DNA from 3 places in the Cryobacterium sp. Hh7 genome. Region 2 is predicted to be linked to each of the others. Evidence: predicted binding sites of a transcription regulator. Region 2 holds the regulator's gene; each other region holds the start of a gene.
What was found. Region 2 encodes HrcA, which represses chaperone genes, less so after heat shock. Its sites were predicted from a motif close to TTNGCACTCGNNNNNNNCGAGTGCNAA; they were not measured.
Positions count from the first base shown of each region.

Region 1: groES (co-chaperone GroES) is a predicted target of HrcA. The motif match lies at 2,043-2,069, and genes of this name have one in related genera.
Region 3: groL (chaperonin GroEL) is a predicted target of HrcA. The motif match lies at 4,796-4,822, and genes of this name have one in related genera.

Region 1 is NZ_SOHG01000015.1:20,980-31,242, forward strand. Features, by position in the region: gene E3T43_RS04040 (hypothetical protein) at 1-520, opposite strand, end outside; gene rarD (EamA family transporter RarD) at 609-1,553, opposite strand; gene groES (co-chaperone GroES) at 1,675-1,971, opposite strand; gene E3T43_RS04055 (class I SAM-dependent methyltransferase) at 2,096-3,301, shown strand; gene E3T43_RS04060 (hypothetical protein) at 3,310-3,705, opposite strand; gene E3T43_RS04065 (DUF4190 domain-containing protein) at 3,758-4,207, opposite strand; gene tsaD (tRNA (adenosine(37)-N6)-threonylcarbamoyltransferase complex transferase subunit TsaD) at 4,289-5,374, opposite strand; gene rimI (ribosomal protein S18-alanine N-acetyltransferase) at 5,380-5,901, opposite strand; gene tsaB (tRNA (adenosine(37)-N6)-threonylcarbamoyltransferase complex dimerization subunit type 1 TsaB) at 5,898-6,533, opposite strand; gene E3T43_RS04085 (carboxyl transferase domain-containing protein) at 6,621-8,132, opposite strand; gene E3T43_RS04090 (CaiB/BaiF CoA-transferase family protein) at 8,129-9,355, opposite strand; gene E3T43_RS04095 (SLC13 family permease) at 9,395-10,263, opposite strand, start outside.
Region 2 is NZ_SOHG01000016.1:209,605-219,867, reverse strand. Features, by position in the region: gene holA (DNA polymerase III subunit delta) at 1-902, shown strand, start outside; gene rpsT (30S ribosomal protein S20) at 1,166-1,429, opposite strand; gene E3T43_RS06025 (alpha/beta fold hydrolase) at 1,786-2,514, opposite strand; gene E3T43_RS19680 (hypothetical protein) at 2,565-2,849, shown strand; gene lepA (translation elongation factor 4) at 2,857-4,707, shown strand; gene E3T43_RS06010 (DUF1990 family protein) at 4,713-5,363, shown strand; gene hemW (radical SAM family heme chaperone HemW) at 5,384-6,607, shown strand; gene E3T43_RS06000 (DUF4870 domain-containing protein) at 6,617-7,024, opposite strand; gene E3T43_RS05995 (DUF4870 domain-containing protein) at 7,196-7,669, opposite strand; gene hrcA (heat-inducible transcriptional repressor HrcA) at 7,908-8,927, shown strand; gene dnaJ (molecular chaperone DnaJ) at 8,995-10,098, shown strand; gene E3T43_RS05980 (16S rRNA (uracil(1498)-N(3))-methyltransferase) at 10,100-10,263, shown strand, end outside.
Region 3 is NZ_SOHG01000061.1:6,805-17,067, reverse strand. Features, by position in the region: gene E3T43_RS15625 (DMT family transporter) at 1-856, shown strand, start outside; gene E3T43_RS15620 (nitroreductase family protein) at 967-1,608, opposite strand; gene msrB (peptide-methionine (R)-S-oxide reductase MsrB) at 1,619-2,020, opposite strand; gene E3T43_RS15610 (DUF3263 domain-containing protein) at 2,202-2,474, shown strand; gene E3T43_RS15605 (LytR C-terminal domain-containing protein) at 2,559-3,122, shown strand; gene E3T43_RS15600 (cold-shock protein) at 3,407-3,610, shown strand; gene E3T43_RS15595 (DUF3048 domain-containing protein) at 3,676-4,725, shown strand; gene groL (chaperonin GroEL) at 4,866-6,494, shown strand; gene E3T43_RS15585 (GMC family oxidoreductase) at 6,632-8,203, opposite strand; gene E3T43_RS15580 (aldehyde dehydrogenase family protein) at 8,212-9,708, opposite strand; partial or broken gene betT (choline BCCT transporter BetT) at 9,705-10,263, opposite strand, start outside.

The DNA.
Region 1 (10,263 bases), on a different contig from region 2:
AGGCCTCCGCGCTGCCAGCGGTGGCGTTCAGTCCCGGGTCGGCGGTTTTCAGACGCACGGTGAATGCCTCGTCCGCGGCGAGCGGTGTGCCACCGTTGGCGAAGTCACCCAGCGATACCAGAGCGGCGCTGCCAACGGAGCTGTGCGCATCCGCTGGCAGCGCGGTCGTCGCGTCCCACAAGACCAGGTCCACACCGCGAGCGGCGAGGTCGGCGTAGGCGGCGGCGAGGTCACCGGCCGAGTTGCGATGCACGAGTTGGATCGGCTGCGTCGGCGTCGCCTGCTCGGCCAGGATGTCGCGCAGGGCGAGCGCGGTGCCTGCCACCTGCGCTGCGCCGCTCGCAGCATTGTCCCCGGTGGTGGGAAAGAGGGTGCCGATGCTCAAGGTTCCGTCACCGCTCGGAGCGGCCGTGACGACCGCGGCCGGGGTCGTGCTCGGCGCGGCCGGGGTCGTGCTGGTGCAGCCGGTGAGGGCCAGGGCGCCGAGCAGAACGACGACGGTGAGCGTGCGACGGGGCATCTAAAATCCTTTGGTACGAGCTGAGGTGACGTGTCGGTTCAGCGTATCGGCTGGGCCGGACGGGGGTTCGGAGCCAGGTCGGACGGTATTAGGCAGGCTCAAGCGAGCTGCGACGGGGTCCGCGGCCGGAGGCGACCATATCAACCATCAGTATGATCAAGGCCACCCAGACCAGGGCAAATCCGGCCCAGCGTTCGAGCGGCATCGCCTCGTTCAGAACGACTACGCCGACGAGAAATTGAATGACCGGCGCGACGAACTGAATGAGCCCGAGTACCGTCAGTGGCAGGCGCCGGGCGGCGGCGGCGAAGAGCAGCAGGGGAACAGCGGTAATGACCCCGGCCGCGAGCAGGCCAGCCGTGTGCCAGCCGGAGACGGTGCCGAAGGTGAGGCCGGACATGCCGGAAACGACCAGAAGCTGAATGATGGCGACCGGGGCCAGCCAGGCCGTTTCGAGGGTGAGGCCGGTGACGGCGTCGACGTTCGGGCCGACGCGCTTCTTGATCAGCCCGTAGAAGCCGAAGGAGAACGCGAGGATGAGCGAGATCCACGGCAGCGAGCCGTAGCCGACCGCCAGCACGATCACGGCGAGAAAACTGATGGCGATGGCCACCCACTGCAGGCGGCGCAACCGTTCGCGCAGCACGAAGACGCCCAGAAGCACCGTGACGATCGGGTTGATGAAGTAGCCGAGGGCTGCTTCGACGACGTGCCCGGTGGTTGCGGCGATCACGTAGGTCTGCCAGTTAACGAAGATGAACGCACCGGCCAGGCCCATGGTCCAAACCAGACGCGGCTGCTTGAACGCGCGCCCGAGCACGGTCCAGGTGCGGGTCACGGTAATGATCAGGGCGCAGAAAACGAGGGAGAACAGCACCCGCCAGGCCACGATTTCAAAAGCGCCGGAGGGGATGAGCAGCAGAAAGTAAAGCGGCAGCACGCCCCAGAGGCCGTAGGCCAGGCCGCCGAAGACGAGGCCGGTGCGGTGGGTGGCGCGAGCGGCCGACTCGGCCGGTGCGGCGGCATCCGTCATAAATATTCTCCCTACCGAGACACTAACTGCGCAAACAAAAACTCCCGGATGGCCAGGCCATCCGGGAGTTTCAGGCTAAAGACCAATTTCAGTCTGAAGGCTAGGTAGTGATGAAACCTACTTAGCGCACGACCACAGCGAGCACGTCGCGAGCGGAGAGGACCAGAAGGTCATCGCCACCGAACTTGACCTCGGTTCCGCCGTACTTGGAGTAGATGACCTTGTCGCCGACGGCGATGTCGAGGGGAACGCGGTTGCCGTTGTCGTCAATGCGGCCGGGGCCGACTGCAACAACTTCGCCCTCCTGGGGCTTTTCCTTCGCGGTGTCAGGAATGACCAGACCTGATGCGGTGGTCTGCTCTGCGTCGACCTGCTTGATGACGATGCGATCCTCGAGCGGCTTGATGGAGACCGACACGGTTGACCTCTTTCTAAGACTTGGGTTAGCAGACTCACAGCGAGAGTGCCAAGTGAAGTTTAGGGGGGATGCTGGCACTCGCGCAACGTGAGTGCCAGATCGGGCCGTTTGATACCGTTGCAGAATGGATCGAACCGAGCTCGTTGAGCTGCTCTCCCCCGCGAGTTTACGGCTGCTGGATTCCCTGCCGCCCTACGAGGCAAACGGTGATGTGCTCAAGCTCGTGAGCGAGCTGCGCAAGGCCGGGCACGCCCCCGGACTCGTGTCGGCCGTGCTGAGCCAGTCGCGACTGCGAGCGAAAGCCGTAACCAAGTTCGGAGAATTTGCCGAGCGGATGCTGTTCACCGAGGCCGGCCTGGAACAGGCGACCCGGTTGCGGGTTGCCGCACTGCACGCCGGGCGATTCGCCGGGCTTGAAGCCACCCTCGGCCGCGCGCCGCGGGTCGCCGACCTCGGCTGCGGCATCGGCGGCGACGCGATGGCCCTCGCCGCGATGGATCTGCCGGTCGTGGCCGTCGACGCCGACGAGGTCACGGCCACGGTTGCGAGCTACAACCTGGCCCCGTTCCCCAATGCCTCCGCGTTGCAGGCCGACGCCGAGACGGTTGATCTGACCGATTTCGACGCGGTCTGGCTCGATCCAGCCCGGCGCACGGGCGGGCACAGCAACACCAAGAGGCTCACCCGCTCCGAGGATTACTCCCCCTCCCTCGACTTCGCCTACCTGCTGGCAACGACGCTGCCGCTCGGCATGAAGCTCGGGCCCGGCCATGATCGCGACCAGATTCCGGTCGACGCGGAGGCCCAGTGGGTGTCGGTGGATGGCCAGCTGGTGGAAATGGGACTGTGGTTCGGCGCTCTCGCCCGCCCGGGCATCCGGCGGTCGGCGTTGCTGCTGACCCGGGATGGCGTGCAGGAGCTGAGCAACGGTGCCGACAGCGAAGACGAGCCGGTCGGCGAACTCGGCCACTACGTCTACGAACCCGACGGCGCGGTCATTCGGGCGCGACTGATCGGCGATCTGGCCCGCTCGATGAAGGCCAGCATGCTGAGCGAGGGAATCGCCTACCTGACCAACGACACGCTGACGCCGACGCCGTTCGCAACCGCCTTTCGGGTGCTCGAGACGCTGTCGTTCGACGAGAAGAAGCTGCGGCTCGCACTGCTCGAGCACCGCATCGGAACGCTCGAGATCAAGAAGCGCGGCGTCGACGTTGATCCCGCGACGCTGCGCACCCGGTTGAAGCTCAAGGGGCCGGAAGTCGCAACGCTGATTTTGACCCGGGTGGCCGGACATCGGGTTGCGCTGCTCGTGGAGCGCGTGCGCTAACGGTCGGCCTACAGCAGGGGCAGCACGGTCTGGCTGATGTAGACGAACCAGCCGGCCGCGAGCAGAATCCCGACGAGGCCGCTCGCCAGACCGCTGCTCCAGAGGGCACGGGCCCGATGCTCGGTGGTGCGCGCAATCAAGGCGAGGACGATCGCAACGAGCGCGACCGGCAGGCCGAACACACCGAGCACGCCGAGCACGAGCCCGACGAACCCGCAGACGACGGAGACGACCGAGAGTCGGCGCCGGCCGGTGATGCGCCGCACCTCCGCCTCGGTGTACCTGTACGGCACGAACTCGGTCGGGGCGGTGACGGTCGATTCCCAGCTGAGCTGGCTGCCCGGGGGCGCGGGCGCACGGGTGTAATCCCGATGCGTGTCGGAATCCTGGTGCGGTGTACTCATTGCTGTCCTCGTGCTGCGAACCGGCCAGCGACCGTTCAGTGGGGTGAGTCTGTTAGAACTGGCTCACACCGACGTTGGCGGCAGTGATGAGCAGTGCGATCGAGCCGATGAGGATGAAGATCCCCACGACGAAGCCGAGGTAACCGACAATCAGACCACCGAGGGCGAGGCCGTAGCCCTTTTCGCCGGTCTTCTTGATCTGGCTCAGGGCGATGTGGCCGGTGATGATGCCCACGATCGAGATCGCGAGGATCGACGTGACCAGGGAGATGATCGACAGAACGTTGTACTTGTCCTGCGGGTTCTGCTGGCCATACGGGTTCTGACCGTTCGCGGGATTCTGACCATACGCGGGAGCCTGGCCGTGAGCGGGAGGCTGGGTACCCGCCGCCGGGTAGCTCGGATAGGCGGGCGCGGCGGGGGGCACGCTGGCAGTGGCCGGATTCGAGTTCGTCGGGCCGCTGTTCGTCGGTTCGACGGGGGGCTGGGTGGGATCAGACATCTGCGGTCTCCTTCATAATTTCGTTCGGTGGTCGCCCTGCCAGATTATCCCGTTAGCGGGTACCCGGCGACTGGGCGTTGCTCAAGCCTGGATCTCCCCGACCGGCAGGGTGGAATCGGCGCCGAATTCGAGGGTCGAGGGCTCATGCCCGGCCATGATGAGTTGCGCGCCGAGGGCGGCGATCATGGCGCCGTTGTCGGTGCAGAGCGAGAGCGGCGGGATGCGCAGGACAACGCCGGCAGCATCCGTTCTCTCGGTGGCGACCTGGCGCAGTCGAGCGTTGGCGATGACACCGCCGCCGAGCAGCAGCCGCGGCACGTCGTGGTCGGCGCACGCGGCGAGGGCCTTGGTGAGCAGAATGTCGACCACCGCCTCGCGAAAGCTCGCCGCGACGTCAGCTGTCGGCACGGGCTCGCCGGCGTCCTGGCGCTGTTCGACGAAGCGGGCGACCGAAGTCTTGAGGCCAGAGAATGAGAAGTCGTAGCGGTGCGCGGCCATGTCCTTGGGCTGGCTGAGTCCGCGCGGAAAGCGGATGGCCTTCGGGTTGCCGAGGGCTGCGACCCGGTCGATCTGCGGCCCGCCGGGGTAGGGCAGCGAGAGCAGCCGGGCGACCTTGTCGAAGGCCTCCCCGGCGGCGTCGTCGATGGTCTCACCGAGCAGCTCGACGTCGCTGACCAGATCACGCACGAGCAGCAGCGAGGTGTGCCCGCCCGACACGAGCAGCGCGATCGTCGGGTACTCGAGTGGCTCGGTGTCGTTGGTGTTGGTAGCGCCGCGCAGCAGGTCGGCACCGACGTGGCCGACCAGGTGGTTGACCGCGTAAATCGGTTTGTCGAGGGCGACGGCGAGCGCCTTGGCGGCGCCGACCCCGACCATGAGAGCTCCGGAGAGCCCCGGACCGCAGGTGACGGCGATGGCATCGAGATCACTCAAGCGGATGCCGGCCTCGGCGACGGCCGCGTCAATGGCCGGCACGAGCTCATCAAGGTGGGCTCGCGCGGCAATTTCGGGTACGACGCCGCCGTAGCGGGCGTGTTCGTCCATCGAGCTCGCGATGGTGTTGGAGAGCAGAGTGGTTCCGCGCACGATGCCGATGCCGGTCTCGTCGCAGGAGGTCTCGATGCCGAGTACGAGCGGTTCTGATCGATTCAGGGCGGTGCGGTTCATGGTCGTCACGGATTCTCCGCGGAGGTGGGCACGGCTGATTCTGGGACGGTGAGCATAGATTCCAATTCTGGAATATTCAGGCGCATGACGATGGCGTCAACGTTGTCGGGCTGGTAGTAGCCGCGGCGCACGCCGACCTCCACGAATCCGAGCCGATCGTAGAGACGCTGGGCGCTGGGGTTGTCGGCGCGCACTTCGAGAAACACCAGCCGGGCGCCGCGTTTGCGGGCCTCGGAGATGAGGGCCTGCATCAGGGTGTGTCCGAGGCCGTGGCCGCGGGCCGAGTCGGCGACGGCAATGGTCTGAATGTCGCCCTCGGTGGCTCCCTGCGGAGCGAGCAGTCCGGCGTAGGCCTCGATGTTATCCGGGTCGTCCGGGGGAAAAGCAACAAGGTAATAGCAGGCGGGGTCGCCGAGATCCCTTGCCATCATCGGCGGTGACCAGGCATCGTTTTCAAAGATACTGGTTTCGAGGTGCATGATCGCCGCGAGGTCTGCCTCGTGCGCACGGCGCAGCTGCCACGTCATCGGCTGACCCGCTTGGGTCCATTCGAGAGCGTGACGTCGGGTGAGCGCAGGTACAGCGGCTCGTTCGCAGCGAACGGGCGCCGATGGGCATAGTTGAGTTCGGCGACCAGGCCGAGTTCCCCGGCCGACACCGTGGCGGCGTCGAGGCGCGGCCAGAGCGCGTGCCGCCAGGCTGGCTCGTCGAGTTCGGCTGGTTTGGCGAGTCCGGGTGGGCCGACGCGCACGGGCAGGCCGACGGCATCCGCTTCGCTGTAAGCACTCCAGTAGATTTCGCGGCGGCGAGCGTCGGTGACGACGACGAGCGGGCCGGTGTGGCCGCGACGGTAGTGGCCGTAGGCGATGGCGTCGTGGCTGATCACCGGCACGAGCGGCTTGCCGGCGCCGAGGGCGAACACACGCGCCGAGGCGATGCCGACGCGCAGGCCGGTGAACGGGCCCGGGCCCATGCCGCCGACCACGCCGGAGAGATCCGCCGGGGTGATCTTCGCGTCAAGGAGGCAGTCGAGAATGAACGGGCCGACGATTTCGGCATGGCGCATGGTGTCAGCCTCGCCGCGTTCGGCGATAATCCCGCGGTCAAGGTCGACCACGGCGACACTCGTGCCGGCAGAGGTATCGATGGCAAGTAGCACCCGCTCAGCCTAGCTTTGATGCGGCAGGCGCTGCGCGCGTCGGCCGCTGCGGCTGGAGGGTCACATCATCCGTCGAAAGGACGAGAATCAGCGACCGAGGGAACGGTAGCGGGCCAAGCGACGCGGAAGTAGCTCGTCAACGGGCACCGTGGACAGCGAGGACAGCTCGTATTCGATGGCTTCAGCCAGCCGCTGGCAGAACGCCCGTCCCTCGTCGGCGGCGTCGGGGCGCTCGTCCACGATGTGGTCGACGATCCGATTGGCGTACAGCGAGGCCACGTTCACGCCCTGAGCCTCCGACATGGCCGGTGCGAACTCGGTGTTGTGGTGCACGATGGCACTTGCCCCTTCGGGAGGAAGCGGCGACAGCCAGGAGTGCTGGGCGGCGATCGTACGGTCGGCGGGCAGCAGCGCGAGCGCCCCGCCGCCGGCACCCTGTCCGAGCAGCACGGACACGGTTGCCGACCGCAGGCCGATCAGCTCGTGCAAAGAGCGGGCGATTTCCCCGGCCATGCCGCCCTCCTCGGCCTCCTTCGACAGCGCGGCCCCGGCGATGTCGATCACGGTGAGCAGCGGAAGCCCGAGTTCTTCCGCAAGGCGCATGCCGCGACGGGCCTCCCGCAGCGATCCGGGGCCCATCTTGGTGTCTTGCGAAGGCCGCGGCCGGATGTGCCCGAGCACGATGCAGCTCTGCTGCCCGAACCGTGCCATGGCGAGCATGAGCCCCGGGTCCTTCTCGCCCTCGCCCGTGCCGTTGAGCGGCAGCACGTCGTGCGCGCCGTAGGCGAGCAGCTGGCGCAGGTCTGGTCGCCGCGGGTTGCGCGAAATCTGAATGGATGCCCACGCGCCGCTCGCTGCCGGCCGCACGTTCAGGGTCTCCGGTGCCGCCACCGGCATGGAGGCCCGGTCGGTGAGAATTGTGAGGGCGCGGTGCACGATCTCCGGCAGCTGCTCCGGCGGCACAACGGCGTCGATCAGCCCTTGGTTGAACAGGTTTTCGGAGACCTGCACGTTTTCCGGAAATTTCTTACCGTACAGCGCCTCAAAGACCCGCGGGCCGAGAAACCCGAGCAGCGCGCCCGGCTCGGCCACCGTCACGTGCCCGAGTGAGCCCCAGGAGGCCATCACCCCGCCCGTGGTGGGGTGCCGCAGGTACACCAGATACGGATGCCCCGCCTCGCGGTGCGCGCGCACCGCGGCGGTGATCTTCACCATCGACAAAAAGGCCAACGTGCCCTCCTGCATGCGGGTACCGCCGGATGCCGGTCCAGCCAGGACCGGCAACCCCTCGCGTGTGGCCCGTTCGATCGCGTCCACAATCCGGTCAGCAGCAGAAAGCCCGATCGATCCGGCAAGAAACCCGAACTCGCTCACGACGATCGCCACCCGGCGACCGTGGATCAGCCCCTCGCCGGTGAGCACCGCCTCGTCGGTGCCGCTCTTCGCTCGTGCCTTCACGAGGTCGGCCCGGTACGCCTCGTTCGGGTCGGGGTCGACCACGGGCTGATCCCAGCTCGTAAAGGACCCGTTATCGAGCACCACGTCGATGAGCTCCGTGGCGTTGAGGTGGCGAGTTGCGAGCGCGGGTTGAGAAATCAAAGTGAGATACCTTCCAGTGAACGGTTGAGCCAGGTGCGAATGTCGTTGCCGTGCTGATCGAGCACGGGCGGAGCGGAGTGCATCGTGTTCGTTGTCTCGACCGTATCGGCGGGTCCGAAGAACCGAAGCGGAGGCCCGGGGAGGCTGATCCGGCCGAGCACCTCGTGTTCAACATCGATCAGCAGCCCCTGCGAGAGCACCTGATCCCATTGATAGACCTCATCCAGGGAACGCACCTTGCCGGCCGGGATTCCGGCGTCGGTCAGTTTCTTCAGCAGAGTCACGGCATCGAAGTTGGCGAAGGCATCCGCTATGGCAGCCTTGAGGCCCTCCCGATTGCGCACGCGGTGCGCGTTGGTGGCCCACTCGGATTGCGCAGCATCGAGGCCGAACTCGGCTGCGAAGGTGGCCCAGAGTTTCTCACTGCCGATGCTGATCTGCACGCTGCCGCCGCGGCAGGGAAAGAGCCCGTAGGGAGCGATCGACGGATGGTGGTTGCCCTGGGCCTCCGGCACCTCGCCGGCCACCGTGGCGCGGGTGCCCTGGAAGGCATGCACTCCCACCAGTGCGGCGAGCAGCGAGGTGCGCACAATCTGTCCCTGACCGGTGCGCTCGCGCTGAAGCAGCGCGGCGAGCAGCCCGAACGCGCCATACATGCCCGAGAGCAGATCGGCGATCGGCACGCCCACACGCTGAGGGTCGTCGGGGGCGGAGCCGGTGAGGGACATCAGGCCGGCTTCGCCCTGCAGAATCTGGTCGTAGCCGCTTCGACTGGATTCCGGGCCGTCGTGGCCGAAACCGGTGATCGAGAGAATCACCAACGCCGGGTTGAGAGCGTGCATCGCCTCGGGCGAGAATCCGAGCCGGTCGAGCACCCCTGGACGAAAATTCTCCACCACAACGTCCGCGCGCAGCAGCAGCTCGCTGAGCACCTCCCGGCCGTCGTCACTCTTCAGATCGAGGGCGATGGATTCTTTATTGCGGTTGCACGAGAGAAAGTACGTGGATTGCGGATCGTTCGCGGGGCCCACAAAGGGCGGGCCCCAGCCACGGGTATCGTCTCCCGTGCCTGGATTCTCCACCTTGATCACGCGTGCGCCGAGGTCGGCGAGCATCATGCTCGCGTGCGGACCGGCGAGCGCGCGGCTGAGGTCCACAACGAGGTAGCCCGCGAGGGGACCCTGCCGGTCGGCTTCAGAACGGGTGTCGGTTTCGGTACTCATGATCGGTCCTTTCTCGAGGTGCGTGGGGTCGGTGACGGGTTACAGCCACCCGGGCAGCACGAGCACCGCCCAGGCGATGGCCGGCCCGGCCACGACGACGATTCCGCTGTAGGCGAGGATCTGCTTGTAGAAGCGGTCCTTGTCCACGTCATCCGGGGCGTTGGCGAGCACGAGCGCGCCATTGGTCGAGAACGGCGACACGTCCACGATGGTCGATGCGACGGCGAGCGCGCAGATCACGCCGATGGCGCTGATCTCCCCGGTCGCGAGGAACGGCACGGCGAGCGGAATCAGCGCGGCCAGAATGGCCGTTGACGAGGCGAAGGCCGAGACGACGGCACCGATGTAGCAGATCAAGAGTGCGGCAAGCAGGGGCATGCCGAGGTTGGCCACCGCTTCCGACACGTATTCGATGGTGCCGGCCTCTTCGAGAACACCGACGAAGGTGAGCATGCCGCAGATGAGCAGCACGGTCGACCAGCTGATCTTGTTGACCGCGCCCTTCTGCGCCGCAGGCGAGACGAGGGCGAGGATGACGGCGATGGTGATCGCAACGAAGCCCACGTCAACCTTGAAGCCGAGCGCGATCACGGCGAGGGCGATGAGGCCGGCCACCGTCACAAGCTGCGGGATGCGCTCTCCGCGGGTGGCCGTGGCCTGCAGTCCGTCGCCCGCGGGGTCGCGGGGGCCGTAGATGCCGGAGCCGAAGCCCTTGAACGCCACATCACCGCCGGCGCGCGCACCGACACTCACGGCCATGCGCGCTTCGGCGGCTTGCTCCACGAAATGTCCGACCCGGCTCGACATCAGGTTTCGGCCACCGAGCACAATGAACAGCACGACGGCGATCAGAAAGTTGAAGATGAGGCTCGACAGAAACACCGCTGTCGGGCTCGCATCGAGCCCGG
Region 2 (10,263 bases):
GCGCCATCCGTCAGCTCCGCGACTTTCTCAAACTTGAAGATCCCAGCCTTGAAATCAGCGACGTGCAGGCCGACAGCTACGCCCCCGGTGAGCTGCTCACCCTGGCGAGCCCGTCCCTGTTCGGCGAGCCGCGGCTGATTCGGGTCAGCAACGTCGAGAAGTGCAGCGACACCTTTCTCGCCGAGGCGCTCGACTACCTCGAGAACCCGGCCGACGACACCTACGTCGTGCTGCGACACGGCGGGGGAGTACGGGGCAAGAAGCTGCTCGACACCATTCGCAGCGGACTCGGTGGCGCCATCGAGGTGGTCTGTACCGAGCTCAAGAAAGACACCGAGAAGTACGAATTCGCGTCGAACGAGTTCAAGGCGGCCGGCAAACGCGTCACCGCGAGTGCGCTGCGGCAGCTTGTCGCCGCGTTCTCCGACGATCTGGCCGAACTCTCCGCCGCCTGCCAGCAGCTCATCGCAGACGCGACGAGCGAGGTCACCGAAACCACGGTCGACCGTTACTACGGCGGTCGGGTTGAAACCAACGCCTTCAAGGTTGCAGACTGGGCCATCGCTGGCCGCAATGGCGAGGCCCTCGTCACCCTGCGGCACGCCCTCACCTCCGGGGCCGATCCGGTGCCGATCGTCGCGGCCTTCGCTATGAAGATTCGCACCATGGCGAAGGTCTTCGGAGCCCGCGGCGGCTCTGCTCAGCTCGGTGCCCAGTTCGGTCTGGCCCCCTGGCAGGTGGAGCGCGCCCAGAAGGACCTGCGCGGCTGGAGCGACGAGGGCCTTGCTCGTTGCATCCTCGTGCTTGCCGAAACGGATGCCGCGGTGAAGGGTGCGGGTCGCGACCCGGTCTACGCTCTCGAGCGACTCATCGGCGTGATCGCCCGCCGCGGCGAGGGCTAGCGCCACCGGCAACGAGCGGGTCTCGGGGCTGCTGAGCCTGGTTCAACCTGCGCGGTTGACCGCAATACACGCCGAGTAATGGACCACTGCGTCACAGAGTTTGTGGTCAATTCGAGACCCAGGGACAGCGCCACTGCTGCACGAACGGGTTGCCAGGGACACAAAAAACCCCCGCCGAGGGGCGGGGGCTTATCTGCCACGAGGTGCAGCATCCGCTTTGACGAGCCGACGCAGACACCAGGTGCGGGTGGATCCAGCGTCGATTAGACCAGTGCGCCGACAGCCTTCGCGATGGCGGACTTCTTGTTCGCAGCCTGGTTCTGGTGGATTACACCCTTGCTGACGGCCTTGTCGAGCTTCTTGGAAGCAAAGGCCAGACCGACGACGGCCTTGTCTTTGTCGCCAGCGGCAATTGCGGTACGAGTCGCGCGGATCGCGGACTTGAACTCGCTCTTGACGGCCTTGTTGCGCTCCTGGGCCTTCTTGTTGGTGCCAATTCGCTTGATCTGCGACTTGATATTTGCCACGTTTTTTACGCTTTCGTTAGGTTCTAGTACGGACAGCCGCTCAGCGGTAGAGGGCGCTTCTGCGGCGAAAATCGTGCGGGGTGGGACCCAACACGCAAGCCAACCGCTAACGCTACCAGCAATTGGTCCGCCCCCAAAACCCGCCCGGTCGGTGGGAACCCCTTTTCGCTCGCGCGAGCGGATGTCGCCGCACCCTCCGTGCGCATGACCGCGCCCGATGTGGGTGACCCTACGCCGGTTGCCGTAGCGCGCACCGGTATCGGGCGCGCTCACGCGGGTGCGGTGTGCCATGAGTGCATTCGGGCACCCAACTCGGCCGCGGCAAGCGGATGCTGCGGCAAGCGGATGCCGCGGCCTCAGTTCGCCCGCGACACCAATCCGGCGACCCCCAACAGAATCGCCGTGAAGCGCTCCGGCTGGGCCAGGCTCGACAGATGCGTTGCTCCCGGCACCACGACGACCGTCCCGTTGCGGCAGGCGGAGAGAAAGCGCCGCTCGTTCAGCCGAAAGTGATCGAGCGCACCGTTGACCAACCAGACCGGGCCGGGATACGCCGCGAGGCTGGCCAGGGGAGTCAGCGTCGAGGTCGCCTGCAGGCCGGAATCCATCACGTCGAGTGCGGCGCCGCCCGCGAGTACATCGCGCGCCCCGGCCGCAGGTAGAAGGAGGCGCGCCAGACCCTCGTGCAGCCACAAGCCCCGATCGGGCAGGCGGTGAATCATTCGGGCCAGCAGCCGATACCCCTCGAGCAAAGCGCCCCTGGGAACTGCACTACAGCCGGCAGCGATCAGCCCGGCTACCCGATCGGGGTGCTCTGCGGCATAGGCGACGGCGTAGTAGCCGCCGAGCGAGAGCCCGACCAGCAGCACACTGCCACCGAGCGCCGCCACTCCGTCGTCGATGGCGGCGAGCGCGGCCGGTACCGTGAACGGCTCCGTCATCCGCTGCCCGTGGCCGGGCAGATCAATCGCGAGAACCCGGTGCCCGGCGGCACGCAGCTTCTTCTCCTGATACCGCCACATCGTGGCCGAGGCACGGATACCGTGAACGAGCAAAATTGGTACGCGTGACTCGGGAATCTCCATGCCCGCGAGCCTAGTCAGCCCCGATCACAGCGCATGCCGAGGCTGGAGCGATGACATCTGCACCCACGACCACGTTGACCGCCATCATCAATGCTCGCGTCGTTCCGGTGAACTTTTTGGTGTGCCAGGCCTCCCTGGCCGTGCAGGAAGGGCTGCCGGTGCAGACGACGCTCGAAGCGCTCACGGTCAACCCGGCCGCGATTCTCGGACTCGACTCCCGGGTCGGACCTCTCACCGTTGGACAGTCCCGCTGGCAGATAGTCGGCAGCCGGGGCCGCCGGTACCAGCGCTTGCGGGTCGGGGAGAACGCCAACCGCCGGAGCATGGAAGAATAGACGAACTATGTCACCGAGAGCCCTTCACGCGCTGGAACCGGCCGCCACGGCCCCCGAGTTCATCCGCAACTTCTGCATCATTGCCCACATCGACCACGGCAAGTCGACCCTCGCCGACCGGATGCTGCAGATCACCGGCGTCGTCGACGAGCGTTCCATGCGGGCCCAGTACCTGGACCGCATGGACATCGAGCGGGAACGCGGCATCACCATCAAGAGCCAGGCCGTGCGCATGCCGTGGGAAATGGACGGCGTCACCTACGCCCTCAACATGATCGACACCCCCGGCCACGTCGACTTCACCTACGAGGTCTCCCGCAGCCTCGCCGCCTGCGAGGGCGCCATCCTGCTGGTCGACGCGGCCCAGGGCATCGAAGCCCAGACCCTCGCCAACCTCTACCTCGCCCTCGAGAACGACCTCACGATCATTCCGGTGCTCAACAAGATCGACCTGCCGGCCGCCGATCCGGAGAAGTACGCCCGCGAACTCGCGAGCCTCATCGGCGGACGCCCCGAAGACGTGCTGCGTGTCTCCGGCAAGACCGGCGCCGGTGTTGAAGAGCTGCTGAACCTCGCCACGACGATGATTCCGGCGCCGAAGGGTAACCCTGATGCCGCCGCTCGCGCCATGATCTTCGACTCGGTCTACGACAGCTACCGTGGCGTCGTCACCTACGTGCGCATGATCGACGGCCATCTAAAGGCCCACGAAAAAATTCAGATGATGTCGACCAAGGCGACGCACGAGATCCTCGAGATCGGCGTCATCTCGCCCGAACCGGTGGAGAGCAAGGGCCTCAGGGTCGGCGAGGTCGGCTACCTGATCACCGGTGTGAAAGACGTGCGCCAGTCCAAGGTCGGCGACACCATCACGACCGCAGTGCGCCCGGCGACCGACGCCCTGCCCGGCTACGACGAACCGCAGCCCATGGTGTTCTCCGGCCTGTACCCGATCGACGGCAGCGATTATCCGGCGCTGCGCGAAGCACTGGACAAACTCAAGCTGTCTGACGCCAGCCTCGGCTACGAGCCGGAGACATCCGTCGCCCTCGGTTTCGGATTTCGCTGCGGGTTTCTCGGCCTGCTGCACCTCGAGATCATCACCGAACGCCTCGAACGTGAATTCAATATCGACCTCATCACCACGGCGCCGAGCGTGCCCTACGAGGTCACCACCGACGACAAGCGCACCGTCACGGTCACCAACCCGAGCGAATACCCCACCGGCAAAATTGCTAAGGTGCTCGAACCCATGGTCAAGGCCGCGATTCTCGCCCCGAAAGACTACGTCGGCGTCATTATGGAGCTGTGTCAGAGTCGCCGTGGCACCCTGCTCGGCATGGAATACCTCGGCGAAGACCGCGTCGAGATTCGCTACTCGATGCCGCTCGGTGAGATCGTGTTCGACTTCTTCGACATGCTCAAGGGCCGCACCGCCGGGTACGCCTCGCTCGACTACGAACCCTCCGGCGAGCAGGAAGCCGACCTGGTCAAGGTCGACATTCTGCTGCAGGGCGAACAGGTCGACGCGTTTTCCGCCATCGTGCACCGCGACAAGGCTTACGCCTACGGCGCGCTAATGACCGGGCGCCTGCGCAAACTGATTCCGCGCCAGCAGTTCGAGGTGCCCATCCAGGCCGCGATCGGTGCGCACATCATCGCCCGCGAGAGCATCTCGGCGATGCGCAAAGACGTGCTGGCCAAATGCTACGGCGGTGACATCTCGCGCAAGCGCAAGCTGCTGGAGAAGCAGAAAGAGGGCAAGAAACGCATGAAGATGGTCGGCCGGGTCGAAGTTCCCCAGGAAGCCTTCATCGCCGCGCTCAGCGGCGACATCGAGACCAAAGACAAGAAGTAAAGCGGATGCGCAGGGCCACCTTCACCGACGCCGCCGTCAGCTACGCTGCCATCGGCGGTACGCTGGCGCCCGACCTGATGAGCTATCCGCCCAAGGGCTACCGGCCGATGGAGCAGAGCGTCAGGCTCGGCAGTTCGCCGGAACGCTTTGAAGCCGCGACGAAGTTGCTGATGACGTGGGGAATCCAGCGCGGCAGCGGGATGGAGGTGACCGACCTCGAAAATGGAACCGGCGTGCAGTACACGCCGGTGACCTTTGGGCCTGACGGCGCGCCGGCGGGCGGGCAGCAGCATCCGGTCAATGAAGCGACCTTCGCTGAGGATGGCACCCCGTATATTGCGAACGGTATGACGGCCACACTCAAGATGCGGGTTGGACCGATCGGCGTGACCGCGCCGGTGCGGGTCGTTTACGTGATCGACGAGGCCGCCCGCATCGGGTTCGCCTACGGCACCCTGGCCGGTCACCCGGAGAGTGGTGAGGAATCCTTCATCGTCGAGCACCGCGAGGACGACTCGGTTTGGTTGACGATCCGCTCCTTTTCGCGGCCGAGCGCCTGGTATTACCGACTGGCGTGGCCGGTGCTGCGCTTTCAGCAGGCCAAATTCACCAAGTTGTATCTGCGGGCTTTGCACCCCGCGGGTGCGATCAAATAGAACGTACTGGAGCACCACCCATGGCCGGACCCCACCCCATCGGCGACCCGGCACCCGACGACGGCCTTCTGCCGGCCTCGGCAGCCGTCAACGCCGCTGAACGCGATTTCGGCGTCTACCTGCACGTGCCGTTCTGCCGGGTGCGCTGCGGCTACTGCGATTTCAACACCTATACCGCGACCGAACTGCGCGGCGTCAAGCAGAGCGACTACGCCAGCCAAGCCGTGCTCGAGGTTGAAGCCGCCAGCCGCATCCTCACCGCATCGGGTGTGCCCGAACGCCCGGTGGCAACGGTGTTCTTCGGGGGAGGCACACCCACGCTGCTGCCGGTCACCGACCTGGCGAAAATGCTCGGTGCCGTGCGCGACCAGTGGGGCTTGACCGACGACGCCGAAGTAACCACCGAGGCGAACCCCGACTCGGTCGATGCCGCCTACCTCGGCGCCCTCGCGGAGGCCGGATTCACCCGGGTGTCCTTCGGTATGCAGTCCGCCGTGCCGCACGTGCTGGCGACCCTGGAACGCACCCACGACCCGGAGCGGGTGCCCCTCGTGGTGGAATGGGCCCGCGCCGCCGGCCTCGACGTGAGCCTCGACCTCATCTACGGCACGCCGGGAGAGTCGCTCGCCGATTGGCGCACCAGCCTCGAACAGGCGCTCAGCCTTCACCCAGACCACCTCAGCGCCTATTCGCTCATCGTCGAAGACGGCACCAAACTCGCGCGGCAGATTCGCCGCGGCGAGATCGCCACGACCGACGACGACCAACAGGCCGACTTCTACGAACTCGCCGACGAACTGCTCGCCGCCGCCGGCTATGACTGGTACGAGGTCAGCAACTGGGCTACGAGCGACGCGCACCGCTCCCGCCACAACCTCGCCTACTGGACCGGCCAGGACTGGTGGGGCATCGGCCCCGGCGCCCACAGCCACATCGGCGGGGTGCGCTGGTGGAACGTCAAACATCCCGCAGCCTATTCAGAGCGGATGCTCGGCGGCCTGTCGCCGGCCGCCGGTCGCGAAACGCTCGATGCGCCCACCCGCGAACTCGAGCGCATCCTGTTGCAGAGCCGCATCCGCACCGGTATCCCGGTCGCATCGCTGTCAGCGGACGGACGCCGAGAGGTGGCCGGCCTGATCGCCGATGAGCTCGTCAACGCCAAAGCTGCCCTCGCCGGGACCATTGAACTGACCCTGCGCGGACGGCTTCTGGCCGACGCCGTGGTGCGTCGGCTGAGCGACTAAGAGCGTGCGCTAGCTGAAGAATCTGATGGTCAGCGGGTAGGAATACCCCTGGCCGCGGTTGGCCGCGAGTGCGGCGAGGATCGAGAAGATGATGCCGAGCACCCAGGCCACCGGCACAATCAGGTAGCCGATCAGGATCGCCGTCAACGCGGTGCCCACCACATAAACGATCATCAGGGTGATCTGAAAGTTCAAAGCCGTCGCACTGTGGGCACGAATGAACGGCCCACGATCGCGCAGCACGAGATAGCCGATGAGTGCGGGAACAAAGGCGAAGAGGATGCCGCCGACGTGAATCAGGGTCGCCCACATCTTCTCGTCGGCCGGACTCATCGGCGCCGGCGGGACGCTCTGCGCGTACGGGTTCTGCGGCGGGGTGGATTCATACGGATTTGTGCGTGAATCGTTCTCGGACATGCGGTCTCCTGTTCGAGCGTGGTCGGTCTGGACGCGGTGGATCTGGCGATGGGTTGCCGACGACATCCAGGGAAGAACCACTGCGTGCACTAGCACTGTGTGGGGTCGGACAAGCCAGGCCAGACCCCTCCAGACTAACCGTCCGAGATGCGTATTGGACCGGGCCGCGCGCTACTTGATCAGGCGAATCGCGACCGGATACCGGTAGTTCTGGCCGTCCTTGGCCTTCAGAAACCCAATGATCGAAAAGATGACTCCGGCCACCCAGAGCAGCCAGGTCAGGCCGATGAGCAGGCCGCCAATTCCGAAGGTGACGATCGCCAGGATGAACGAGACGATATTTATCGCGACGTATCCGATCACGAGGGTGATCTGAAAGTTGAGCGCCTCCTTCGCTTCGGTATTGGTGAGGCGGCCGCGGTCCTTGAAGACCAGCCAAATAATCAGCGACGGAAGAAAGCTCAGGATGCCGCCGAGGTGCGCAAACGAGGCCCATTGTCGGTCGTCGGCCTCCGAGAGTGGGGCTGCGGCTGTAGGGGTGCCGTATGGGCTGCCCGTACCGGGCTGCTGGCCATACGGCTGCTGCCCAGCATTAGGGTCACGGTAGTTGGAATCACCGGGAGGTTGTGCCTGTGGATCGCTCATGATCGTGCCTTTCACTGAACTCCGGGGGGAGCGTATAGCGGTAATTAAACGCTCGGTTCGCGATACTGGCAATGGGTGCGCTCAGCCGGAACACGGCCGGTCGCGATAGTATTGGCAGTCAGTGGATGCGAGTGCCAACGACGTGCCGGCAAACCTGCGTTCCGGTGCGCTCGAGGCGCGCCGACCCGGGGCATCCGCTCAATTGAAGTTGGACCGGAAAAAGAGGAAGGCGGGCGAAATGGTTTCCGACCGTGGGCTCGATGTGCTGCGCGTCATCGTGCAGGACTACGTCGCGTCCCGCGAACCCGTCGGCTCCAAATCCATCGTCGACCGGCATTCCTTCGGTGTTTCCGCCGCGACCATTCGCAACGACATGGCCCTGCTCGAAGAAGAAGAGCTCATCGCGGCGCCGCACACCTCCTCGGGGCGCATCCCGACCGATAAGGGCTACCGGGTCTTCGTCGACCACCTAGCCGACCTGCGTCCGCTGACCCCGGCCCAGCGTCAGGCCATTGAAACTTTCCTGGGTCACTCCGCCGACCTCGACGAGGTGCTCGTGCGCAGCGTGCGTTTGCTCTCGCAGCTCACCCACCAGGTCGCGCTCGTGCAATACCCCTCGCTGTCCCGCGCCAGGGTTCGGCACATCGAGTTCGTGCCGCTGACCGAGACGCGCATCCTGTCGGTGCTGATCACCGATTCCGGCGGGGTCGAGCAGCGAGTCATCGACCTTCCGCGAGCATTCGACGAGCAGACGCTCGGCGAACTGCGCGCCCGACTCAACGTCACGGTCGTTGGACTGGGCATGGCCGAGGCGAGCGTTGCCCTCGCCGCGAGCGTCTGGCCGGGATCGCCGGCGCTGCAGCCGATCGTCGACCTGATCACGCGCACCGTCGCCGACCAGGTCGGGGCCAACCGTCAGGAGAAGCTCGTCATGGCCGGAGCCGCAAACCTGGTGCGCACCGAAGACGACTTCTCCGGCAGCATCTATCCGGTACTCGAAGCCATCGAAGAACAGGTCGTGCTGCTGCGGCTGTTCGGCGAGATGGAGACCGACCAGCACGGCGTTTCGGTGAGTATCGGCCGGGAGAATGCGGCCTTCGGCCTGCCGGAAGCGAGCGTGCTGACCAGCGGCTACACCGCAGGCGGCAACCTGGCCCGGCTGGGCGTGCTCGGGCCGACCCGCATGGACTATTCCAACAATATGGCGGCCGTCCGCGCCGTCGCCCGGTACCTCTCCCGCCTGCTCGGCGAGACCTGAACTCTGTACCAATCAGGCTCTGTGCCATTTCGAACAACCATCATCAAAAAATCAAGGAGAGCCACCTTTGGCTGACCATTACGAAGCGCTTGGCGTTGACCGCGACGCGACCACCGACCAAATCAAGAAGGCCTACCGTCGCCTCGCCCGCGAGCTGCACCCCGACGTGAACCCCGGCGCCGAAGCATCCGAACGGTTCAAGAGCATCACGCACGCCTATGACGTGCTGAGCGACGCCAAGCAGCGCCAGAAGTACGACCAGGGCGGCGGCCAGAACGGCGGCTTCGACGGGCAGAACTTCGGCAACTTCGGCGACATCTTCGAGACCTTCTTCGGCGGCGGCGGCAGCAGCCGTGGTCCGCGCTCGCGCCGCGAACGCGGCCAGGACGCCCTGATTCGAGTCGACCTCGACCTCGACGAGGTCATCTTCGGCACGCACCGCGACCTGGAGGTCGACACGGCGATCGTCTGTGAGACCTGCAAGGGGTCCTGTTGCGCGCCTGGCACCTCGCCGATCACCTGCGACATCTGCCACGGCACGGGCAGCATCCAGCGCGCCGTGCGCTCCCTGCTCGGGAACGTGATGACGTCAAGCCCGTGCGGTTCCTGCCGCGGTTACGGCACCATCATCGCCACCCCGTGCATGACCTGCTCCGGTCAGGGCCGCATTCGCGCCCGCCGCACCGTTCCGGTCGACATTCCGGCCGGCGTCGACACCGGCCTGCGCCTGCAGATGCCCGGCAGCGGCGAAGCCGGCCCGGCTGCCGGTCCCAACGGAGACCTGTACCTCGAGATGAAGGTGCGCCATCACGACGTGTTCAGCCGTGATGGCGACGACCTGATGTGCTCGCTCGACGTGCCGATGACCAGTGCGATTCTCGGCACCACCGTCACCGTCAAGGCTCTCGACGGTGACATCGAGGTGGAGATTCGCCCCGGATCGCAGAGCTCCGAGGTACTCACGATCAAGGATCGCGGCATCACCAAGCTGCGCGGCAGTGGCCGCGGCGACCTCAAGGTCGGCATCCACGTGCTCACCCCGACCAAGCTCGACCACAAGGAACGCGACCTGATCGAACAGTTCGCAGCCCGCTACGCGGCTCCGGCGCCGACCCTGAGCCAGTACCAGCAGGGCTTGTTCGCGAAGCTGCGCGACCGGTTCCTCGGCTGACGTGGCACATTTCTACCTGCAGGAAACGCTCCGGGCGGCGCAGTGCCGCCCGGGGCAGGTGGTCACCGTGGACGGCGCCGAGGCGCGGCACGCGGTCACGGTGAGCCGGGTGCGCCCCGGGGACCGGCTCCGCCTGGGTAATGGGGCCGGGTTGCTGCTGGAGGG
Region 3 (10,263 bases), on a different contig from region 2:
GCATCAAATCGGCGACGGATTCACTGCCGCCGTCATCTCCTTCGGCTCCGGGCTGGTCATTCTCAGCCTTGGCCTCGTCGTGTTCCGAAGCGGGCGCCGCGGCCTGCAACTCGTCACTCGCGCGGTGCGAGCGAAAACCCTGTCCTGGTGGCACCTGTTCGGCGGCCTGGCCGGCGCGCTGTTCGTACTGTCGCAGGGCCTTGTCGCCGCGCCACTCGGCATCGCCCTGTTCACTGTCGCCGTTGTGGCCGGTCAGACCGTGAGTGGTGTACTCATGGACCGGTTTGGCATCGGTCCGGGTGGGCGCCGACCGCTGCACGCGTCCAAAATCGTTGGCGCGGTGCTCGCCCTGGTCGCCGTAGCCTGGACGGTGAGCGGCGAATTGGGCGGCAGCGACGCGCTCTGGCTGCTCGTGCTACCCCTCGTGGCGGGTATCGGCCAGGGCTGGCAGCAGGCCGTGAACGGTCAGGTGCGGGTCACCGCGCAAAGTGCGCTCACGGCAACTTTTCTGAACTTTCTCACCGGATCTGTCGCGCTCGTACTCGCGGCGCTCGTGCACGGTGTGCTGGTCGGTTTCGCCCTCGATCTGCCGGGCAACCCGTGGCTCTATACCGGCGGGCTCATCGGCTGCATCTTCATCGCCGGCGCCGCGCTCGTCGTGCGTACCACCGGAGTGCTCATGCTCGGCCTGTGCATCGTCGCCGGCCAGCTGCTCTGCGCCCTTGCGCTGGATCTGCTCGCGCCCACTCAGGGGCATCCGCTCGGCGTGACGACCGTGGCCGGAACCGCGCTCGCCCTCGTCGCCGTGGTCATCGCCGCGGTGCGCTGGCACCGGCCCGGCCACGCCCGCACCTGACCGCAGCCCTTGAACGTCCTGTCCCTTCCGCCCGGGCCCGGAAAGGGGCCCCTGATAGATCACGGGCCGGCGCTCCGAGGTGGGCCGGGGAAGAAGCGTACGGCCCCGAGCTACAGCACCCCCAAAAACTCCTCCGGATCAATCGACAGCCGCACGCACGGTTTCGACTCCTCGGGAATTCCCCCAACGTAGAGCCAGCCAAGCAGCTCTTCCCCGTCGGCAAGGCCATGCAACGCTCGCACCGGCGCTGATCGCACCAACGGCCCGGTGCGCCACATCGCCCCCCAGCCGGCGTTTTCGAGCAGCAGCGTGAGAAGGTGTGCGACGCCCGCAGCCGCGGCATCCTGTTCCCAGCCAGCCACCTTGAAGTTCACCTGCCGTGACGCGACGATCGCGATCAGCAGCGGTGCGCGCAGCGGCTTGGCGGCCAGCTTGATCGCTTCGAGCCCTTCACAAGCGGATGCTGCCACAAACGCCGCTCCGAGCCGGTCGCGGGCGTCGCCGCGCAGCTCGAGCAGCCGCCACGGACGCAACGCGCCGTGATCGGCCACCCGCGCGGCCGCCGCCACGAGCGGAAGTAACTCCGCCCGGCTGGGGGCGAGCGTCGTTACCTTGGAATAACTGCGCCGGTCAGCGACAGCTTTGAAGACCGCCGCGGTATCCGTTCTGAAACCGGTCGTGTCCCGGCCGGGAAGACCAGGATTCGCTCCGGCCGAACCTGCCACTGCCGAGCTGGCAACCGCACCCGTCATCGACACCGCGCTACTCAGCGGGCGTGAAATTGAGCGATAGCGAATTCATGCAGTACCGGTCGCCGGTCGGAGTGCCGAAACCGTCGGGAAAAACGTGGCCGAGGTGCGAGCCACAGTTCGCGCAGCGCACCTCGGTGCGCACGCTTCCCATGGAGCGGTCCTCAAGCAGTTCGACCGCTTCGGGACGAACCGACTCGTAAAAGCTCGGCCAGCCGCAGCCGGAATCGAACTTGGTGCCACTCTGAAACAGCTCGGCGTTGCAGGCGCCACAGGTGTAGAGGCCAGCCCGACCCTCGTCGAGCAGCTCGCCGGTGCCGGGGCGTTCGGTGCCGGCTTCGCGCAGCACCGCAAACTTCTCCGCGCCCAGTTCGGAGCGCCATTCGCTGTCTGACTTCTTGATTTCGTAGTCCATGTTCAGATCCCTTCGTTCCGGCGACCGGGCACTGGCCGCTTCTACTAAGCCTAAACTCGCTTGGCCCCGCGCGCATTCCACACGGCGTGTCCCACCGCGGCAGGGCGTGCCGGAGGCAACATCCAGCCGCCCGCAAATAGGATGAGCCTGACAGACAGTCAACCGGGGGAAGGATGCAGCAATGACTGAGCACGCCCCGACAACCCAGTTGAGCGAACGCGACCAGGCCGTGCTCGCCTTCGAACGGCAATGGTGGCGGCACGTCGGCGCCAAGGAGGAGGCCATCCGGGCCACCTTCAGCCTGTCGACCGCCCGGTACTATCAACTATTGAGCGCATTAGTCGACTCACCGTTGGCGTTGGCTTTTGATCCCATGCTGGTGAAACGATTGCAGCGGATGCGTTCCGTCCGATCCGAGGCACGCGCCAGTCGCTCGCTGCCCACCCGCGACTAGGCACCCACCCGCTTTTCGGCCAGCACGGAACCTTGCGCTGCAGCTCGATTCCGGCCCGGCCGGCCAACCAAGGATTCCACCACCATGGCGCAAAAATTTGCGAAAGACCGTTTCGACACCCACACGCATGCCCTCGACCGGGTGGGAGCCCATCGCGCCCCCGGCAAGAGAGGACGCGGCTGGATCGGATTCTGGTGGGCGCTGGGGGCCACCGGGCTGTTGATCGCCATCGGTGCAGTCGGCATCCTCGCAATCAACAATCGCCTCGACTTCTCCAACATTCCCGGGCTGCCCGCGAGCAGCTCAAGCGCGACGCCAACAGCGACCGCCGTCCCCACTGCCGTTGCCACCGTCGACCCGGCGCAGACCATCAACGTGCTCAACGGATCCGCGAACGACGGCGTTGCAGCATCCGTCAGTGACACGCTCACCGCTGCAGGCTGGGTGGTCAATGCCACCGGGAACGCCAGCACGAACACGGAAGCGACCACGGTGATCTACTACGCCGATGCGAGCCAGGAAGGCGCCGCCCGCGGCGTCGCTGCTTCCCTTCCGGGAGCGCAGATCGTGGTCTCCACCAATTTCGTTGATTCCGGCGCCAGTATGACCGTCGTCGTCGGCAACGACTATGTTTCACCGGTTGACTGAGCAAAACACGAAAGCCGTGGTCTTAGCGGCCACGATTTGATTCGTCAAGCCCCTAGTCTTCTGTTCCGATTTCAGTAACATGCGTTTTGGTCACACATTTTGTTCGGGCAATACCCGCCCGGATCAAGAAAGCTCGCCCAAGGAAACTTGCACCAGTAGGTAACTTGTAACAGACGTCTTGCTCTCGGGGATTTGCTGCTCGCACAGGATGAACGCAGTCTCTGCGGCACGGCCCGGAACAGCCAATGGGCGGTTGCCGTTGAAAACTGAGCAAGGAGTAACACATGGCGAACGGAACCGTAAAGTGGTTCAACGCTGAAAAGGGTTTCGGCTTCATTACTGTCGACGGGGGAGGCCAAGACGTCTTCGTCCACTACTCCGCCATCGACATGAGCGGGTACAAGGTTCTCGAAGAAGGCCAGCAGGTCGTCTTCGAGGTCGGTGCCGGAGCGAAAGGCCCGCAGGCTGAATCGGTTCGACCGGCCTAACCCGCCTCGCATTTCACACTAACGCCGCCCGCTGCAACGGGCGGCGTTAGTGTTTACCGGTGACTATGAAAAATACGGCCCGCACCGCTGGACCGCTTCGGGCCGCGGGGCTGCTCGCCCTCGTGCTGCCGGCACTGCTCCTGAGCGCGTGCAGCGGCAGTGCCCCGGCCCCCTCCTCGACACCGACCGGCACGGCCTGGACCTCTGACTATGTCGCCCCGGCGGCGACCGAGATCGCACCGCTAACCGGGCTGAGCGTCGAAGGCGGCTCGTCGGCCCACCCGTCGCTGGCGGCCAAGATCGACAACCACGTTGCGGCCCGGCCGCAGGTTGCCATTGACCGTACCGACCTCGTGTTCGAAGAACTGGTCGAGGGCGGCATCACCCGCTATGTTGCGGTCTGGCAGTCAAGCATTCCCGATCAGCTCGGACCGGTGCGGTCGATCCGGCCGATGGACCCCGACATTATCGCCCCCTTCGGTGGACTGGTCGCCTACTCCGGCGGCCAGCAGCGATTCGTCGACGCGATGAACGCGACCGGCCAGATCAGCGCCATCTTCGACTACGACACGAGCGGCTTGTTCTCGCGGTCCTCCGCTACTTCAGCCCCGCACAACGTGATCCTCGCCGCGTCGGAATTCGTCAACCGCAATGCCTCCGTCGCCCCGCCCGCCCAGCAGTACGCCTACGCGGCCACCCTCGCCGCGGCATCCGCTGCCACGGACGGTACGCCGATTTCGGTGATCAACACCAGGTTCTCCAACTCCAGCGCCCGCAGCTGGACCTGGAACGCCGAGGCGGCCGCCTACCTGCGCGCTCAGGATGGCGCGCCCGACCTGACCCCCGAGGGGGCCCAGCTCAAGGCGACCAACGTGGTCGTACTGCGGGTCGATGTAACCGTCTCCGACAGTATCCCCAAGACCGAGTTGATCGCCTCCGGTGAAGCGTCAATCTCGTCCGGCGGCAAGACCCTCGCGGCCACCTGGAGCAAGGATGCCCAGACGTCGCCGATCCGCCTCATCGACGCCAACGGAGTGACAATTCGGCTGGCACCGGGCAATACCTGGTTCCAGTTGGTGCCCAACGGCACCGGCTCGGCCGATCTCGTTCCCTGACAGCTGCAGATAGCCCGGCATCACCCCGGATGCTCGCTTGCACTCTCGACCCCAGAGTGCCAGAATCGATCTAGCACTCTCGTCATCTGAGTGCTAACCCCATCATCGTTTGGAACGTCCGGGAGGGACGAGTTACACATATGGCAAAAATCATTGCATTCAATGAAGAGGCCCGTCGTGGGCTTGAGCGCGGCCTGAATATTCTCGCCGACACCGTCAAGGTCACCCTCGGCCCGCGCGGCCGCAACGTCGTTCTGGAGAAGAAGTGGGGCGCCCCCACGATCACCAACGACGGTGTGTCCATCGCCAAGGAGATCGAGCTCGACGACCCGTACGAGAAGATCGGTGCCGAGCTCGTCAAAGAGGTCGCCAAGAAGACGGATGACGTAGCCGGCGACGGAACGACCACCGCAACCGTCCTCGCCCAGGCTCTGGTTCGCGAAGGCCTGCGCAACGTCGCAGCCGGCGCCGACCCGATCAGCCTCAAGCGCGGCATCGAGAAGGCCACGGCAGCTGTCATCGCCGAGCTCATCGCCAGCGCCAAGGAAATCGAAACCAAGGAAGAGATCGCGGCCACGGCTTCCATCTCTGCCGGCGACACCGAAATCGGCGCGATCATCGCCGAGGCCATCGACAAGGTCGGCAAGGAAGGTGTTGTCACCGTAGAGGAGTCGAACACCTTCGGCACCGAACTCGAGCTCACCGAGGGCATGCGCTTCGACAAGGGCTTCCTGTCGGCGTACTTCGTCACCGACCCTGACCGTCAGGAAGCGGTCTTCGAAGACCCCTACATCCTGATCGTCAACTCCAAGGTCTCCAACATCAAGGACCTGCTCCCCATCGTGGACAAGGTCATCCAGACCGGCAAGCAGCTCCTCATCATCGCGGAAGACGTCGACGGCGAGGCCCTGGCCACGCTCGTTGTGAACAAGATCCGTGGCATCTTCAAGTCCGTCGCCGTCAAGGCTCCGGGCTTCGGAGACCGTCGCAAGGCTCAGCTGCAGGACATCGCCATCCTCACCGGTGGACAGGTCATCTCGGAAGAGGTCGGCCTCAAGCTCGAGAACGTCACGCTCGACCTGCTTGGTAACGCCCGCAAGGTCGTCATCACCAAGGACGAGACCACCATCGTTGAGGGTGCCGGCGACGTCGAAGCCATCGCCGGTCGCGTTTCGCAGATCCGCGCCGAGATCGAGAACACCGACAGCGACTACGACCGCGAGAAGCTCCAGGAGCGCCTCGCCAAGCTTGCTGGCGGCGTTGCTGTCATCAAGGCCGGAGCCGCAACGGAGGTTGAGCTCAAGGAGCGCAAGCACCGCATCGAAGATGCAGTGCGTAACGCCAAGGCTGCCGTCGAAGAGGGCATCGTCGCCGGTGGTGGCGTTGCACTGATCCAGGCTGGCAAGACCGCATTCGAGAGCGAAGCAGTTCTCGCTCTCGTCGGCGACGAGGCAACGGGCGCGAACATCGTGCGCGTCGCCATCGACGCTCCGCTCAAGCAGATCGCACTCAACGCGGGCATGGAGCCCGGCGTTGTCGCCGACAAGGTACGCAACCTGCCCGTCGGATGGGGCCTCAACGCCGCCACCGGCGAGTACGTCGACATGATCGCTGCCGGCATCAATGACCCGGTGAAGGTCACCCGCTCCGCGCTGCTCAACGCCGCGTCGATTGCCGGACTGTTCCTCACCACCGAGGCCGTCGTCGCCGACAAGCCCGAGAAGAACTCGGCTCCGGCCGGCGACCCCTCGGGTGGCATGGACTTCTAAGTCCCCGCCAGCTAGCACCACACAAAAGTGGGCGTCTCCCTCGGGAGGCGCCCACTTTTTTCATGTTCCGTCGCCGAGGTGTGAGGCTGACCGCATTATTCGCAAAAATCGGGCCCGGACGCACACCTCGGCGCAGGTCAGCGGATGCTGCGGGCCGCCTTCACCAGGTCGGCGCAGCGCTCACCGATCATCATCGTGGTGATGTTCGGGTTTACGGTGACGAGAACCGGCATGACCGACGCGTCGGCGACGCGCAGGCCGGTAACTCCCTTGACCCGCAGCTCGGGATCGAGCGGCGCGAGCACATCGTCGACGGCGCCCATTCGCAGGGTCCCGGCCGGGTGGTAGACCGTGTTGTGGGTCTTTTCGATGTACGAGGTGATTTCGGCATCCGTTTGCACAGCGACGCCCGGATACAGTTCCTCGCCGGCCCACTCGGCCATGGCCGGCTGGGCCACGATTTCCCGGGCCTTGCGGATGCCGGCGACCATGACGCGCATGTCGTGTGGGTCGGTGAAGTAGCGCGGATCCACCATGGGCTTGTCGCGGTAGTCGCTCGAGCGCAGCTTGACCGTACCGCGGGAGCGTGCCCGGGTGACGTTCGGCGTCAGGCAGAACCCGTTCTCCGTCGTCGGGTAACCCTGACGGGCGGTGTGCATGTCGAAGGGCACCGAACCGTAGTGGAACATGAGGTCGGGGCGGTCGAGGCCCTCCTCGGTCGTCGTGAAGATGCCGGCTTCCCACCATTGGGTGGAAGTCTCGGACATCGGCTGCTTCGCTTCCCACTGAATCACGCCCTCCGGGTGGTCCTGCAGGTTCTCGCCGACGCCGGGGGAGTCCGCGAGTACCTCGATGCCAAAGGAGGCAAGCTGCTCGGCCGGACCGACGCCGGAGAGCAGGAGCAGCTTGGGCGAATCGATGGCGCCGGCCGAGAGGATGACCTCGGCGCGCGCGGTGAGCTGGTGGGTCTTGCCGAAGCTGGCATCGACGACCTGTACGCCGGTGCAGCGCTTGTTCCCGTCGAAGGTGAGTTTGCGGGCTCGCATGCCGGTGAGCAGAGTGAAGTTGGCGCGATCCCGAATCGGGTGAATATACGAAACGGATGACGACGCGCGCGTTCCGTCCACCTGCCGGTTGATCTGGAAGAAATTCGCGCCGTTCACAACGGTCGTACCGGAGTTGAACGTTGTGCGCGGGATTCCGGTCTGCTCGCAGGCGTCGAGGAGAGCCACGCCGCACGGATCGGTGGCCGGCACGTTCATCAGGTGCACGGGGCCGTCCTGGCCGTGGTGCGGGGCCTGGTCCTCGTTGGTTTCCAGACGCTGGAACAGCGGGAAGGTGGTGGCGGCGTCCCAGCCGGTGGCTCCGTGCTTGAACGCCCAGTCGTTCAGGTCTTCGGCCGGGGCCCAGAACGCGATGCAGGAGTTGTGGCTGGAACAGCCGCCGAGCACCTTGGCACGGGCGTGGCGCATGAACGAGTTGCCGTGCTCCTGCGGCTCGATCGGGTAGTCCCAGTCGTAGCCGCTCTCCAGCAGCTCCATCCAGCGGTCGAGCTGGAGGATGACGTCGATGCCACGGTCGTCGGGACCGGCCTCCACGAGGGCCACCTCAAGGGCAGGATCCTCGCTCAGCCGGGCGGCGACAGCGGCCCCGGCGGAACCACCACCGATCACGATGTAGTCGAAGTCGGTCTGGGTCAGTACGGTCATCGGTGGTCCTAACGTGCGGCGAACCAGCCGGTGATGGCCGGTGCGGTGTTCTGGTAAATGTGCTTCGTTTCCTGGTACTCGCCGAGGCCCATCGGGCCGAGCTCGCGACCAACGCCGGACTGGCCGTAGCCGCCCCACTCCGCCTGCGGCAGGTAGGGGTGAAAGTCATTGATCCAGACGGTTCCGTGTCGCAAGGCCTTGGCCATGCGCTGGGCCTTGCCGGCGTCCTGGGTCCAGACCGCTCCGGCCAGGCCGTAGACGGTGTCGTTGGCGATGCGCACGGCCTCGGCTTCGGTCTCAAAGGTTTCAATCGTCACGACCGGGCCAAAAGCCTCGTCGATCACGACGGACATGCCGCTCGAAACCTGGTCGAGCACGGTCGGCGTGTAATAAAAGCCCTGCGCGAGGTCGCCTGCGCCCCAGGTTCCTCCGCAGCGCAGGCGGGCGCCCTCGGCGATGCCCTTCGCAACGTAGGCGGTGACCTTGTCGCGGTGCGCTGCGCTGATCAGCGGCCCGGTTTCGGCTTCCGGGTCAAACGGTCCGCCGAGACGGATCTGGTTGGCCCGGCGCACGAGCTCGTCGACGAACTTCTCGGCAACGGATGCTTCCACCACGATGCGCGCGCCGGCCGAGCAGACCTGCCCCGAGTGCACGAACGCGCCGTTCAGCGCGTTGTCCACGGCGGCGTCGAAGTCGGCGTCGGCGAAGATCACGTTGGGATTCTTGCCGCCGAGTTCGAGGGCGACCTTCTTGACCGTTCCGGCGGCGGCCGCTGCGATCTTCCGGCCGGTCTCGAGACCGCCGGTGAACGAGACCAGGTCGACGTCGGGGTGGCTGGAGAGCGGGGCCCCGGCCACAGCGCCAGCGCCGAGCACGAGATTGGCGACGCCGGCCGGCAGACCGAGGTCGTCCAGCAGCACCATCATGAGCATGCTGGTGTGCGGGGTGAGCTCGCTCGGCTTGAGCACGAAACTGTTACCGGCGGCGAGGGCCGGGGCGATCTTCCACGCGGCCTGCAGCAATGGGTAGTTCCACGGCGCGATCAGCCCGCAGACCCCGACGGGCTCGTGCACGATGCGGCTGACGACGTTTTCATCGGCGGCATCGACGATGCGTCCGCTGTCCTGCCCGGCGATCTTGCCGAAGTAGGCGAAGCAGTTCGCGATGTCGTCCATATCGATTTCACTCTCGACCAGACGCTTGCCGGTGTCGAGCGTTTCGGCGCGGGCGAACTCGGCCCGGCGCACGCGCAGTTCAGCGGCGACGCGCAGCAGGAAATCACCACGCTCGGGCGCAGGAACGCTGCTCCACAGGCCGCTGTCGAAGGCGGTGCGGGCCGCGCGGATCGCAGCATGGACATCCGTTGTGGTCGCCTCGCTGACCGTGCCGACCAGGCTCTGATCGGCCGGGCAGTGGATCTCGCGGGTGCCGGCGTCGCTCGCTGGTACCCAGGCGCCGCTGATGAACAGCGTGGCCGGCGGCGCGGTATTGATCGGTGTGTTCATTGCTTGACCTCGTCCGATTCGAAATCGGCTTCCCAATTGTCTTTAGCCACCTGGTCCTCGGCGAGGGCGGTGTTTCCCGGCTCTGCCCGGTTCAGGTGCAGAAAGTCGAGGTGGGTTTCGTAATGGTCGAGCACGTCAGTGATGACCTGCTCCTTGCTGTAGCCCATGAGGTCGTAGCCGTGGCTGCCCTCGAGGGAGAAAACCTCCATGCGGTAATACTTGCCGCTGGCGCTCGCCGAACGCACCGCATAGGTCGGAGTGTCGAATTGCACGGGGTAGATCTGGTATTTGAAACCGCGCTCGTCGCCCATCGACACGTTGAGGTCGAGGTGCGGAATCTGCAGGCCATCGACCACGCCCTGCGATAGCGTCACCTCGGCACCCTGCGTCACGAGCTCGTCACGCACTTCCTGCAGGGCGGGCAGGGCCACGCTCGACACGAAGCGTTCGGCCTGACGTGGGCCAGGGTAGCTCATGGCGCGGGTCAGCCGCTGACGCCAGTTGCGCGCCCGGGCCGGGTCGGTGCTGCGACCGGACAACAGGCCGGGCAGGCTG